DNA from 4 places in the uncultured Acetobacterium sp. genome. Region 2 is predicted to be linked to each of the others. Evidence: riboswitches for the same ligand, from Rfam matches in the RefSeq annotation. Region 2 holds a riboswitch; each other region holds the start of a gene.
The links. Region 2 has a riboswitch for cobalamin ahead of QZ998_RS13220 (alcohol dehydrogenase catalytic domain-containing protein). Riboswitches for the same ligand answer to the same signal wherever they lie in the genome.
Positions count from the first base shown of each region.

Region 1 (3,209 bases), on a different contig from region 2:
AGATGCAGGCGCTCCAGAATCATTTTGCGATTGGGGAGTTCGGTTAAGCCATCGTAATAAGCGAGAAAATGAAGGCGCTCTTCGTTTTTTCTTATTTCTTCATTGGACGACTGGAGCTCTTTATTCTGGGTGGCCAGGGTTTGTTTGGTGAGATTTAGCGTTTCATACAGGCCGGCAATTTTTTCTTTCTGAGTAATCACCGCATTTAGTCGCTTCATCGCTTTGTCATATCGAAGCTGGGTCATGTGAAAGGTCGCAGCAGCCAGGCTGAACACGAAAGCGAACAGAATATTCTGAATCAGAAAATAAACCGGGGCAAAGCGAAATCCATCAACAGGCAGGAGAAAGGTCACATATAATCCACAGATAAAAGTTGTCGCCGTAATATAATACAGCATTGTTATTTTTAGTCGCATCATGGCAAGGATGATCATCACAAAAGCAGCAGTCCATACTGCCGGGCCAATGATGTGATAGTATCGGATCACGATAAAAGCCAGACAGGTCGATTGGGAGAGCGAAATCAGGTGATCAAATGAATCACTGTTTAATTCTTTTCGGGAAATCGTTTCAAAGGTTAAGCCAAGCAGCAGAAAAATGGCGCTGTTGGTCAGCACCTCGGTTAGATTTCCAGACCAAAAAAAATAAACGATAATGACATTCGCAATTGCGCCAAGAAATAATAGCGGTGATGCCAGCATGCAGCTTAAAATATTTTGATAATACAATATCAGGGAAGGATCATCGGCGGCGTTTAATCGTTCAAATACAGCAGGCACAGTTCGTTTGAATTTAAGTTTATCCATCACAATACCTCTTCGGTTTAAAGGATTACAGACATTTGATCTATTGTAGCATTTTACAAGCTTGATTGCGATAGAAAGTCGTGCAAATTTAATAAATACTTAACCAGTTACTATTTAAAGAAGCTAATTTTTAGCCTTAAAGCGCCTAAAAAAACCTGTACATTTATCATATCCGTGTTATAATATAAACACAATTAAATAAGAGATGTAAAAAATCATTTAGGATGAATAAATTCATTGAGGGAATCTGGTTAGAATCCAGAACGATCCGGTCACTGTAATTAGTTATGTCTCCTTAATATGTCACTGGGCACGTTTTGTCTGGGAAGGCGAGGAGAATAAAAGCTATAAGTCAGGAAACCTACTAAAATGATGTGCTAAAGTGTCCTTCCAGGGAAAAGGGAAGTTAGTAACATTAACAAAAGTTGATTCTATGATATTGCGTGATAGAATGAATGGAAACGTGTAATGATAAAACCTTTTTTCCCATCATAATGTGGGTGAAAGGTTTTTTTTTCGGGCAGTAGTGGATTCAGTGAATGCGTTACGCAAGCTAGCAAATCCGAACGTTCAAAGAAATACTTGCAGTTATCTTTGATTTGAGTACATAAAACTATCGGCTTTTAGTGTGTCCATTGAAATGGGCTGTGTGAAGCCCTCTTTTTTACTGGTTGATATAAAAAATGGAGGTAAAAATGAAAAGAACAAAAAACACAAAAAGAAACATGACATTTGTTGGAATTGTATTTTTAATGGTCCTTTTGGCTGCTCAACCGGTCAACGCCATGCATATTATGGAAGGCTTTCTGCCGATTGGCTGGGCGGTCTTCTGGTGGGTATTATCACTGCCGTTTATCGCTTTCGGATTATATCAGGTCGGAAAAATATTTAAAGACAAGCCTGAGCAAAAAGTTTTATTGGCGATTGCAACCGCCTTCACCTTTGCCTTATCAGCTTTTAAATTACCTTCGGTAACCGGCAGTTCCTCGCATATGACCGGGATCGGTTTGGGTGCCATTGTCCTGGGTCCTTTTGCTACCGTTGTGGTTGGTACCATCGCGCTGTTATTTCAGGCGCTTTTGCTGGCTCATGGCGGGTTGACTACGCTGGGAGCCAATGTCTTTTCAATGGCAATAGTGGGATCTTTTGTTGCTTACGGAATCTATAAAGGGTTGTCAAAGCTCAATGTCCCCAAAGCACTAACCGTTTTTTTAGCAGCTTGTATCGCTGATCTGGTGACCTATATAACAACATCGATCCAGTTAGGTCTGGCCTTCCCGGATCCGGTTGGTGGGATGACGGCATCGGTTGCTAAATTTTTAAGTATTTTTGCCATTACCCAGATACCGCTGGCAATCATCGAAGGTATTTTAACCGTACTGGTGGTCAATGCCATCTACCAATATAAAGAAAAGGGGATTATTTCAAATGAAACTCTCGCTGACAACTAAAATCATTCTGGTTATGCTAATTGGAGCACTGATTATTATTCCTCAGATTGCCTTGCCAGAGGCCGAGTTTGCGGGTGCCGATGACGCCGCCGGAACGGCCATCACCACAATCGATCAAAATTATGTGCCCTGGTTTGAAAGCTTGTTTGATCCCGGCGAGATGGAAGAAAACCTATTCCTTTTCCAACAGATCCTAGGCGTTGGCGGGTTGGGAATCTGCTTTTTCTATCTTTATAAAAAATCGGGAAAAAATGAAAAGGCCGAGAAATCGGCGTAAATAATGAAAACAGATTAACAAGGGTTTGACCCCTTGGTCATTGGTCGGTAGGGGAGTTTGTCACCAACCTGAAGCCCGGTGACTGATATCAATATTAACAGCATCGAAGAAGGAGACTACCATGATTGATCGTTTTGCGCATACCAATAAACTTAGCAATGCCAATCCTACTGTTAAGGTAGTGGTTTCATTAATCATGCTCCTTTCGGTCTTTTTTATCAGTGAACCCCTGTATATGGCAGGGGTTTTTGGTGTTATGGTGGCTTGCACCCTGCTGTGGGCAAAAATTCCCGGACGTATTTATCTCCATACACTGATTTTTGATTCGATCTTTATTATCCCCGGAGCGCTGGCATTATTATTCACCATTTCCAAAGGGGGCGGTGACTATTTAGTGGCATTTAATTTTTTCCAGTTTACCATCGGCATCACCACCGCCAACTTGGTGCTGGCCAGTCTGGTTTTTTGTAGAGCGATGTCAGGCGTTTCCTGCATGCTTTTTTTGATTTATACCACCCCGGTGATGCAGATTGCCGGCGTGATGAAAAAAGCCCATATCAGCAATACTTTTTTAGAGATATTTATTCTAACCTACCGCTTTATCTTTGATTATTGGGATAAAATAAAAATTATGGCAACCGCTCAGGAGTTACGCTTTGGTTACCGCAATGTAAA
Region 1 covers NZ_CAKMJU010000034.1:58,145-61,353, forward strand. Annotated here, with positions in the region: gene QZ998_RS06970 (EAL domain-containing protein) at 1-806, opposite strand, end outside; cobalamin riboswitch at 1,010-1,190, shown strand; gene QZ998_RS06975 (energy-coupling factor ABC transporter permease) at 1,502-2,257, shown strand; gene QZ998_RS06980 (energy-coupling factor ABC transporter substrate-binding protein) at 2,235-2,534, shown strand; gene cbiQ (cobalt ECF transporter T component CbiQ) at 2,656-3,209, shown strand, end outside.
Region 1: another riboswitch for cobalamin. It lies ahead of QZ998_RS06975 (energy-coupling factor ABC transporter permease); the one in region 2 lies ahead of QZ998_RS13220 (alcohol dehydrogenase catalytic domain-containing protein).

Region 2 (3,209 bases):
TTTGCTGGGCGCTGCCATCCAGGCCAAGTATATCAGCCATGAAACCGGACAGTTGACCGAAAAACCCAGCGATAATAACAAACCCAACCGCTTGTATAGCGGGCTAGCCTTTGTCAACAATGATTTTGTTAATTTTGCCAGCTCCTTGCTGGCCGCCGCGCTGGTGTTAATTTTTTTTAAATTTCAGTGAGTCCAGGTACTTAGGGGTATAGCAAAAACTGAGGTATTTGAAAGGAGCGTAATGATGATCAAGCAAGCGTTTTTTCAGGGTAAAAACAAGCGGCGACGCTATTTTGAAGGCTGGTATTTTAAATGTATCAGTGCGGATCGCAAACATGCCATTGCTATTATTCCGGGAATGGCCATTGATCCCCAGGGCGAAAAACAGGCATTTATCCAAGTAATCAATGCTGTAAATGGTAAGACATGGTATCATCATTTCTCCTATTCAGAATTTAAAGCCAGATCAAACCGGTTTGATGTCGAAATAGAGAATAATAGCTTTAATGCCGAGGGTCTGTCTTTAAATGTCGAGACAAGGGAGGGCAGTATCAAAGGACGGCTGACCTTTGAGCAAATCCATCCTTTTCCCAGGGGAGCAAAGCATCCTGGGATTATGGGGCCATTTGGAATAATTCCCTTTATGGAGTGTTACCATGCCATCATCCATTTATACCATGAGATTAAGGGCGTGATTGAGCTTGATGGTGAGATTCTGGATTTTAATGGCGGCGTCGGTTATATCGAAAAAGACTACGGTCGCTCGTTTCCCAAAACCTACCTCTGGCTTCAGGCCAGCCATTTTGAAGATGGAAATGCTTCTTTTGTCTTTTCCCGAGCCAATATTCCTTTTTTGGGATTTGAATTCCCCGGTTTCTTTGCCTATTTTACTGACTTCAAAGCGATTACCCGGCGTTTTGCGACCTATAATTTTTCGCGGGTTGAAAAATGGGAGGTTGATACCGAAAAGGGAACCTGTGCCGGAGAGTTAGAAGGGCCAAATGGGTCGCTAGCTTTTAGTGCTCAGATGGCCGGCGGCGGTCGGCTTCGGGCGCCATTGGATGGCCTGATGGATCGCGAGATAATTGAGAGCATCACCGCCAAAGTTTGGGTGCGTTTGACAAATAATCAGGGAGATATTATCTTTGAAAGCTCCAGTAATGAAGCGGGGATGGAGATATGCATGGATGAAGCAGTTGTATCGAACCAAGAATCACAACCATAAAAGCCAATTATCTTGGAAAATCTTTAGCAGATGTTGCCTAAAATGTGTTTTATCCGGGATCGGACTTATGATATAATAAATCAAAATTTAATAATCGTTTTCAGGTGCCCCTTGGGGAGAATAGGAAAATAAGTGAAAAGCTTATACGGGCCCGCCGCTGTAAATTGGGAATTTCTGTCACGATGCCACTGTTTAAAAAATGGGAAGGCGACAGAGGTGATGATCATAAGTCAGAAGACCTGCCTGAGAATTAGATGTTGAGAGATGTGGAAAGTCTGCGCTTTATTAGCGTGGCTTTTTTTTGTCAAAAGATACGTTAGACAGCTTTTATAAAAGCTTGTCAGATAAGTAAGTGATGGGGTGGAGATAGAGTGAAAGCAGTTGTTTTAGAAAAGCCGGGAGAATTAGTTCTGAGAGAGTTGGAAATGCCGGTTTGCGGTGCCAGCGAGCTGTTGGTACGGGTCAGAGCTTGCAATATTTGCCGAACCGATTTAAAATGCGCGACGGTAGGGCAACGGGATCTTGTTTATCCCAGAGTATTGGGACATGAAATTGCCGGAGAAATTATTGCAAAAGGTAGCCAGGTTGCTCGTCATAGGGTGGGGCAGCGGGTTCACATTCATCCGGGAATTTCCTGCGGTAAGTGCCAATATTGTAAAAAAGGTCAGGATAATCTTTGCGATCAGATCAAAATTATGGGCTTTAATTTTGATGGCGGATTTCAGGAGATAATTAAAATTGATCAGAAAGCCCTAAGATCCAAGGTCGTCAATCTGATCAATAGTAAATATTTAACCTATGAAGAAATAACCTTTATAGAACCGCTGGCCTGCTGTGTTAATATTCAGGATCGTCTAAAAATGAATTACGATTCGGTGTTGGTGATTATTGGCGGAGGGCGCCTTGGTCTGCTAAACTTATTCCTTGCCAAAGCAGAGCGGGTCACTAAGGTGATCCTGATTGAAGAAAATGAGGGTCGCCGCAACCGTGGCAAAGCGCTTGGCTTTGATGCTGTTTTTAGTGGTCGTGAGCCGGACCTGTTAAACCAGCTCAAACGTTGCACCAATAATCGGGGCGTCGATGTGGTTATTCCCTGCTGCCCGGAACCAGCGGCTTTGGATCTGGCCGTGCAGATTTTACGCAAAAGAGGAACTTTGGGGTATTTTAGTGGTATTACCAAGGGTCAGGATGCTTACCCGGATATCAACCAGATTCATTATAAGGAAATTTCAGTGGTTGGATCATATGGCTGTAGTGTTGGACATAGCCGCAAGGCCAAGGCCTTTCTGGAATCAAAAAAAGTATATGTAAAACCGCTGATTTCGCGTCGGGTTGAGCTAGAAGATCTGGCGACGGGAATGGATTATCTAAGAAATGGTGATGGCTATTCAACGATTGTCGTGATGAATAAATAGTTAAAAAACAAGGAGAAAAAAATGGAAAAAACAATCAGTAGCAAAGATTATGGGCAGGTGATTACGAAGCTAATCAATAAAGAAAACCTATCTAAAGATAATTCCAAGCAAATGTTTATGGAAATTTTAAGTGATAAACAAACAGCCATGCAACAGGGCGCTTTTTTAGCGGCACTTAGTGCTAAAGGGCCGACACCAGAGGAAGTGGCTGGAAGCTTTGAAGCCATTTACGAGGTTGATACCTTCAAGGTAGAACCGGTCACCGAGTTTCCGATTGTGGATAACTGCGGCACGGGGATGGATAGTTTTAAAACCTTTAATATCAGCACTGCTGCATCGATTATCGCAGCCGCGGCCGGCATTCCGATGGCCAAACATGGTTCTCGGGCCTTGACCTCGGTATGCGGAACCATCGATGTACTGGAAGCATTGGGGATCGACATGGATTCCAAAGTGGAATTGGTTAAAGAAAGTATTGAACAAGCTGGTATTGGGATCTTTAACGGGATGAGTCCGGAAGTTCATCCGGTGGCGCTGGGACGGGTTTTATCGCAGATTTCATTTGGCAG
Region 2 covers NZ_CAKMJU010000100.1:13,351-16,559, forward strand. Annotated here, with positions in the region: gene QZ998_RS13210 (DUF92 domain-containing protein) at 1-190, shown strand, start outside; gene QZ998_RS13215 (tocopherol cyclase family protein) at 245-1,225, shown strand; cobalamin riboswitch at 1,311-1,487, shown strand; gene QZ998_RS13220 (alcohol dehydrogenase catalytic domain-containing protein) at 1,597-2,640, shown strand; gene trpD (anthranilate phosphoribosyltransferase) at 2,662-3,209, shown strand, end outside.

Region 3 (3,209 bases), on a different contig from region 2:
AATAAGTTTATGGTAATCTACCGTGCAGACTCATTAAATCTGATTCGCAAATTCTCAGATCCTCAAAAAAAGTCGGTCTATATTGAAAAGACGATGAACGAGGCTGCAAACTATTTTGGAATCACCTCTAATGCCTTAGGTTATGTAATTGAGGGGGATGAAGCCGAAGCGAAATTGTACTCGCTTTTTAATGGGATTGAGAAAAGTACAGCCATAAAAGCTGAGGTATTTGAATCATATGGCACGATTCGTTTTATTAATATGTTTCCGTTGGTGGTTAACGCCCTCTTGAATGGTGGAACCTTAGTAGTTGATGAGTTTGATGCTTCGATCCATCCAATGGCACTGATGAGTATTATCAATATTTTTCACAACGACGAGATTAACATCAATAACGCACAACTGATTTTTAATACGCATAACCCGATCTTTCTGAATGCCAATCTATTTCGACGGGATGAGATAAAATTTGTCGAAAGAGATGATGATACCCACTGCAGCATTCACTATTCTCTTTCTGATTTTGGTACAACAGGCAAGAACGGTGTTCGTAAGAACGAAGATTATTTAAAAAATTACTTTATCAGCCGCTACGGTGCGATCAAAGACATAGATTTTACGCCAATTTTTGAAAGTCTATTAGATGATACAAAAGAGGATCAGCAGCGATGAAAGAAAATCGAAAATACTACTTTACCGTTGAGGGTGAAACTGAGAAGTGGTATTTACAGTGGTTGCAGGACACTGTAAATGCCGAACCAACTTCAAAGTACAGAAAAATTTCTATTGACTGCCCCATTCAAAAAAATCCATTGAAACGGGCAAAATCACTGGTGAACTTAGGAAAAACTGAGATAACCCATATATTTGACTACGAGAGTAATGAGGAAATTCACACAACCCAGTTTCAAACTACATTGGATCAAATGAAGCAATCGCAATCAGTCGGCAAATCCATTAAATATCTGCTGGGATACAGTAATTTCACATTTGAACTATGGATCGTATTGCACAAAATAAACTGCCAGGGTTGTTTAACTCACCGTAAGCAGTACATCAAATCCATCAATCGAGCATATAGTGAATGCTTCGAAAATCTTGATCAGTATAAGCATGAAGATAATTTCAAGCGAGTTCTCAGTAAGTTGACTTTAGATGATGTAAAAAATGCAATTAAGAGATCAAAGGCTATCATGCAAAATAATGAAGATAACGGGCTTGTCCTACAGCAGTATAAGGGATATCGGTTCTATAAAGAAAATCCTTCTCTTTCTATTTGGTTAGCAATTGAAAAGATATTGCAAGATTGTGGATTATTAGAGTGAGTATTAATAAAAATTTTGTCAAACAGTTGACAAGAGCTTATAAATTCGCTATGATTGACTCAATATAATATGTACACGATTTATGGTGCCTTGTAAAGGAGAATAGGGAATCAGGTGAGAATCCTGGACGAACCCATCACTGTAATGGTTTTGTTTTTGCACATGCCACTGGAAACGGGAAGGCGCAAAAACAGATAAACCAGAGTCAGGAGACCTGCCATAAATTAACGAGTATGAAACGACGGTAAAGTTTCGGCTATCCTTAGGATTAACCTATCGATAGTCGGAGCTTCTTTTTTTGCGCGAAAGCATAAAGCCGTGCGCTGAATTGAAAGAATTAAATATTGTTAAACTCGCTTATAAAATGTTTAATTCTTTCAATTCAGCATAGGGCGTAGCCCGCGACGAAGGTCGCAGCTCAGCGAAAACCGAAGTGCCCGGCTTTAGGCATAAAGCCATCATTCAAAAATTCAATCACGAGGCCACCCAATGAAACCCATCATCCAACTGGATATCAAAACGCTTACCTTTCCTGACGCGTGCGAACCGGCGCTTAAAAACATTAAACTAAATATCAATGAGGGAGAATACATTGCCATTACCGGCGGAGCGGCTTCGGGGAAGTCAGTGTTGCTCCACGCGATTACCTCGGCGGCACCAAAGTTTTACCCCTGTGTGCTAAACGGGACGGTTACGGTAGCCAATCAGGATGTGTCAAGCATTCCGCTCTGCCAAATGGCTGACTATCTGGGCTATATGATGCAGGAACCGCAAAACCAGATGGTCAACCGACGGGTTGCTGATGAGCTGGCCTTTGGGGTGGCCAATCTTAATCTGACCGGGGCAGAAATCGCCAAGCGTGTCAATGTGATCATGGACTTTCTCGGGATCCGGGAGTTCTCAGACCGCACCACGGATGCCTTATCCGGCGGGCAAGCCCAGAAGGTGGTGCTAGGGAGTATCCTGGCGATGAAAACCCCGATCCTGCTGTTGGATCAGCCCACTGCCGAACTGGATCCCAAAACCAGTTCGGAACTGTATCGGCACCTGGGTCAGCTCAACCGGGAGAAAAAGATCACGACCCTGGTCGTCATGGATAAATCTGGCGCGGTTTTAAAAGACGCCCATCGGGTGCTGGTAATGGAAGCCGGTATGGTGAAAGATTTTCTACCGGTTGACGAATATCAGAAAAAATACGGTAATGAAAAAAAGTACCATCGACCCCTACCGTTCATGGTTGATGAAAGTACCGACGTGATTAAGTTAAGCGGCGCGTCGCATTGCTATAAAGGTGGGATAACCGGATGCCAGCCGCTGGATTTCAGTCTTAAAAAAGGCGATTTTACGGCGGTCATCGGTCAGAATGGTTCAGGTAAATCGACCATGCTCAAGCTCATTGAAGGGCTGGTCAAACCAAGTACCGGTAGCGTGGAACTATTCGGGACCGCGGTGACAAAGAAAAATGTCGGTCAACTGCGGCGCCGGATCGGGTTTCTGTTTCAGAATCCCGATGATCAGATCTTTTGCAGCTCCGTCAAAGACGAAATCAGTTATGTTTTAAAAAATAGCAATAGTAGCAATAAGAATCTCAGTCAGCACGAGCAGGAGCAAAAGATTCAGGAAACCCTGACCCTGATCGGACTGGCGGGTCTCGAAGATATCCATCCCCAGCGCTTGAGCCGGGGACAGCGCCAATTGCTGGCGCTGGGTTCGGTCGTTATAAGTGACCCCGAGCTGATCATTGCCGATGAACCGACCTCCGGTTTAAACGCCCCCCAGAGTCAACTGGTGATGGAAAAGCTGGCTCGGCTCAGCCGTCAAGGTGTCACCATTTTGCTGGTGACCCACGATTTGACAGAGGCCAGAGACTTTGCCAATCGGATT
Region 3 covers NZ_CAKMJU010000041.1:29,147-32,355, forward strand. Annotated here, with positions in the region: gene QZ998_RS07455 (ATP-binding protein) at 1-672, shown strand, start outside; gene QZ998_RS07460 (RloB family protein) at 669-1,325, shown strand; cobalamin riboswitch at 1,392-1,562, shown strand; gene QZ998_RS07465 (ABC transporter ATP-binding protein) at 1,815-3,209, shown strand, end outside.
Region 3: another riboswitch for cobalamin. It lies ahead of QZ998_RS07465 (ABC transporter ATP-binding protein); the one in region 2 lies ahead of QZ998_RS13220 (alcohol dehydrogenase catalytic domain-containing protein).

Region 4 (3,209 bases), on a different contig from region 2:
AGCCCGTTTGGTCAGTTCACCGGCCACCATTAAGCCCCGCAAGTGGGCTGGATCCAGGGAATCAGCATTGGCACCGGGTCGGATGGCGTCGCCGATGCTAAGCACGGTATCGGTCGCTTTGAGAATCGCAAGCAGCCGGTCAAATTCGGCGTAGAGGGGATTTTCTTTATCATTATGGAACATCCAGCCGGTTAATAAGGATCCACCGCGGCTGCAAATATCGGCAACACGTCCGGTTTTTTTTAATATTTTAAGAAGATCCATATTCAGAGCCGAATGAACCGCCATAAAGTCCATACCAGCCTGACATTGTTTTTCCACCACCTCAAACAGGTCATCAGAGGTCATATTGACCATCAGGCCCCGTTTATCAGCGGCTTCTTTGGCGGCCTGATAAACCGGTACACAGCCAGCCGCGATATTGGAATTAGTTAGACTCAAGGTTCGCATGGTATCGATATCGGCACCCATACTTAAGTCCATAAAACCGTGGGCACCAGCGGCTTCGATGATTTTTAGTTTTTTGACTTCCATTTCCATGTCGTCGCGATCGCCGGAGGTACCCATCAGGCCATTGACTTTGATATCCAGTCCGCCGCCAATGCCGCAGATCTTAGAACGGTTTCGCAGTTTGTTTTTAGGAATGACGATCCGGCCAGCGGCTACCCCGGCTCTGATAAATTCGGGCGTGAAGCCTTCGGCAAGTGCCACCATTTCCATTTCTTCGGTAATTTTACCCTGACGGGCTTTTAACATTTGAGTCATGACTAGTTCCTCGCTTCCTGGTTTTCGTCTCGTAAATACTTGCCGACAATTTTCATGGCACAGAAGTCGCCGCACATGCTGCACTCGGATTCGAAGTCGGTGCTGCGATCCTTCCAGACCTTGGTAGCGGTTTCGGTATCGATAGCCAGTTCCATCTGCCGGCCCCAATTCAGTTCCCGGCGGGCATGGGACATTTCCAGATCCCAGGCAATGGCAGCCGGATGCCCTTTGCCGACATCGCCAGCATGGGCGGCAATGCGGCTGGCCATCACGCCCAGATACACATCATTGGCAGTTGGCATGCCAATGTGTTCGGCCGGAGTGACGTAGCAGAGGAAGTCGGCGCCGTAATAGGCGGCGATCGCTCCGCCGATCGCACCAGTGACGTGATCCATGCCAGCACCGGAATCGGTGGGCAGACAGCCAAAGACAAAGTAGGGAGCTCCGCCGCATAATTGTTTTTGTAACTTTACAGTGGTCTGGATCTGATCCAGAGGCACATGGCCTGGTCCTTTGACCATCACTTGAACCCCGGCCGCGCGAGCTTTTTTAACCAGGCCACCGAGGATCACCAATTCGTGAACCTGGGCGCCATCAAGGGAATCGGCGATACAGCCGGGGCGCATGCCGTCGGCAAAGCTCAGCACGACATCGTATTTTTTACAGATTTCCAGGACCCGGCTATATTGGGTGAAGAAGGGATTCTCACAATGGTTGTGAACCATCCAGCCAATCAGATGGGAGCCCCCATAACTAACCAGTGGATCAATCCGGCCTTCTTCTTTGGCACGGTTGATTACGTCCATGGTGGTGCCGCAGTGCAGGGCTAAAAAGCTGACGCCTTCGGAGGCATGCTTTTCGATCATCGCGAACATGTCATCCGCGGTCATATCTAAAGCAGTACCATATTTTTCCTGGGCCATAGCCAGGGTTTGATAAAGGGGTAGGGTACCGACCGGTCGATCCACCGAGGATAGAACTTTTTCCCGCATTTCGTCAATCGGGCCACGGACACTTAAGTCCATCAGCGTATCTGCCTCGGCCTTGACAGCCTGGTCGATTTTAGCCATTTCGCCATCGATCGTGTCATCCGCTTCATACATGCCGACGCTGGCTGAGACCTTGGTAAACAGACCCTTGCCCACCGCCACCGGGTTGATATTTGGCCGGGAACTCTTTAGAATGACGATTTCACCAGCGGCCATCCCCTGGCGAATCAGTTCGGGATCGATCCCTTCTTTTTGTGCCACATAAATCATTTCTGCGGTGATTTCACCAGCCCGTGCTTTTTCCAGAATTGTCATCGTTTCCTCCTGAATTTTTAAATAATTGCTTGTTCGTTTCAGTCTTTCAAAAACTGACTGAGTACCGACAATTAATAATTGGTCGGTAGGGTGGTCAATGAGATACCTGATGGGTTGAGGCCACCAAAAAACTGAAACTTTGGCAAATAAAAAAGTCCACAGCTGCTATTTTTTACAATAACAGCCATGAACTTTACCTTCGTTCATTCAGGATCGAATCATAGGCAGGTCTCCTGACTCGGGGTTTTAACGCTTGGCCACACCTTCCCATTAAAAAAACAGTGGTTCTTGTGGTTTGCTCCGCCCTTACAGTGATGGGTTCGTTCAGGACTCTCACCTGATTCCCTATTCTCCTTATTACTAAGGCACCATATGTTCGCTTTTCTATTTACTTGCCTTTGATTATACACAGATAAAAATAAATAGGCAAGAAAAAAATAAAAAAAGTCGATTATACAACTCGCGATAAAAAAATCAATAAACTATGTTATAATAAAATCAAGTGAATGAGGGAGGTGAGCGGATGAATATTATTTTGGTCTGGTTGGTCTTGTTTGTCGTTTTTCTGCTGGTTGAATTGGTTACCGCTGGTGCGCTGGTGTCGATCTGGTTTTGTGTCGGTTCTCTGGTGGCAATGGCTACCGCGTATTTGGGCGCCCCATTCTGGGTGCAGATGACGCTTTTTTTAGTGGTTTCGGTTGGTTTGTTATTGGGAACAAAACCATTCTTAAAAAAACACTTGGATCCCAAAACGATCACAACCAATGCTGATCGCATTCTGAAAAAACGGGGAATTGTTGAGGAAGAAATCAACAATCTCAAGGGATCAGGTGCTATTAAAGTCGACGGAAAATCCTGGACAGCCCGAAATATCAAGGGTGAAGTGATTATTCCTGTCGGTGCTGAAGTCGAAGTTGTGGCAATTGAAGGGGTTAAAGCCATGGTTAAGATGGTCGAACAAGACTCAAATCAAATAGAAAACAGGAGGAGTTAAGATGTTTGGATTTATTTTATTGCTGATATTATTCGTTATTTTTGTTGTGGTAATTGTTGTTAACGCAAAAATTGTTCCCCAGGCCAATGCCTATGTGGTAGAGCGGCTGGGTGCCTACCATACCACCTGGGAAACCGGCTTTCATA
Region 4 covers NZ_CAKMJU010000015.1:28,866-32,074, forward strand. Annotated here, with positions in the region: gene bzaB (B12 lower ligand biosynthesis ThiC-like protein BzaB) at 1-765, opposite strand, end outside; gene thiC (phosphomethylpyrimidine synthase ThiC) at 768-2,069, opposite strand; cobalamin riboswitch at 2,275-2,457, opposite strand; gene QZ998_RS02455 (NfeD family protein) at 2,593-3,063, shown strand; gene QZ998_RS02460 (SPFH domain-containing protein) at 3,065-3,209, shown strand, end outside.
Region 4: another riboswitch for cobalamin. It lies ahead of thiC (phosphomethylpyrimidine synthase ThiC); the one in region 2 lies ahead of QZ998_RS13220 (alcohol dehydrogenase catalytic domain-containing protein).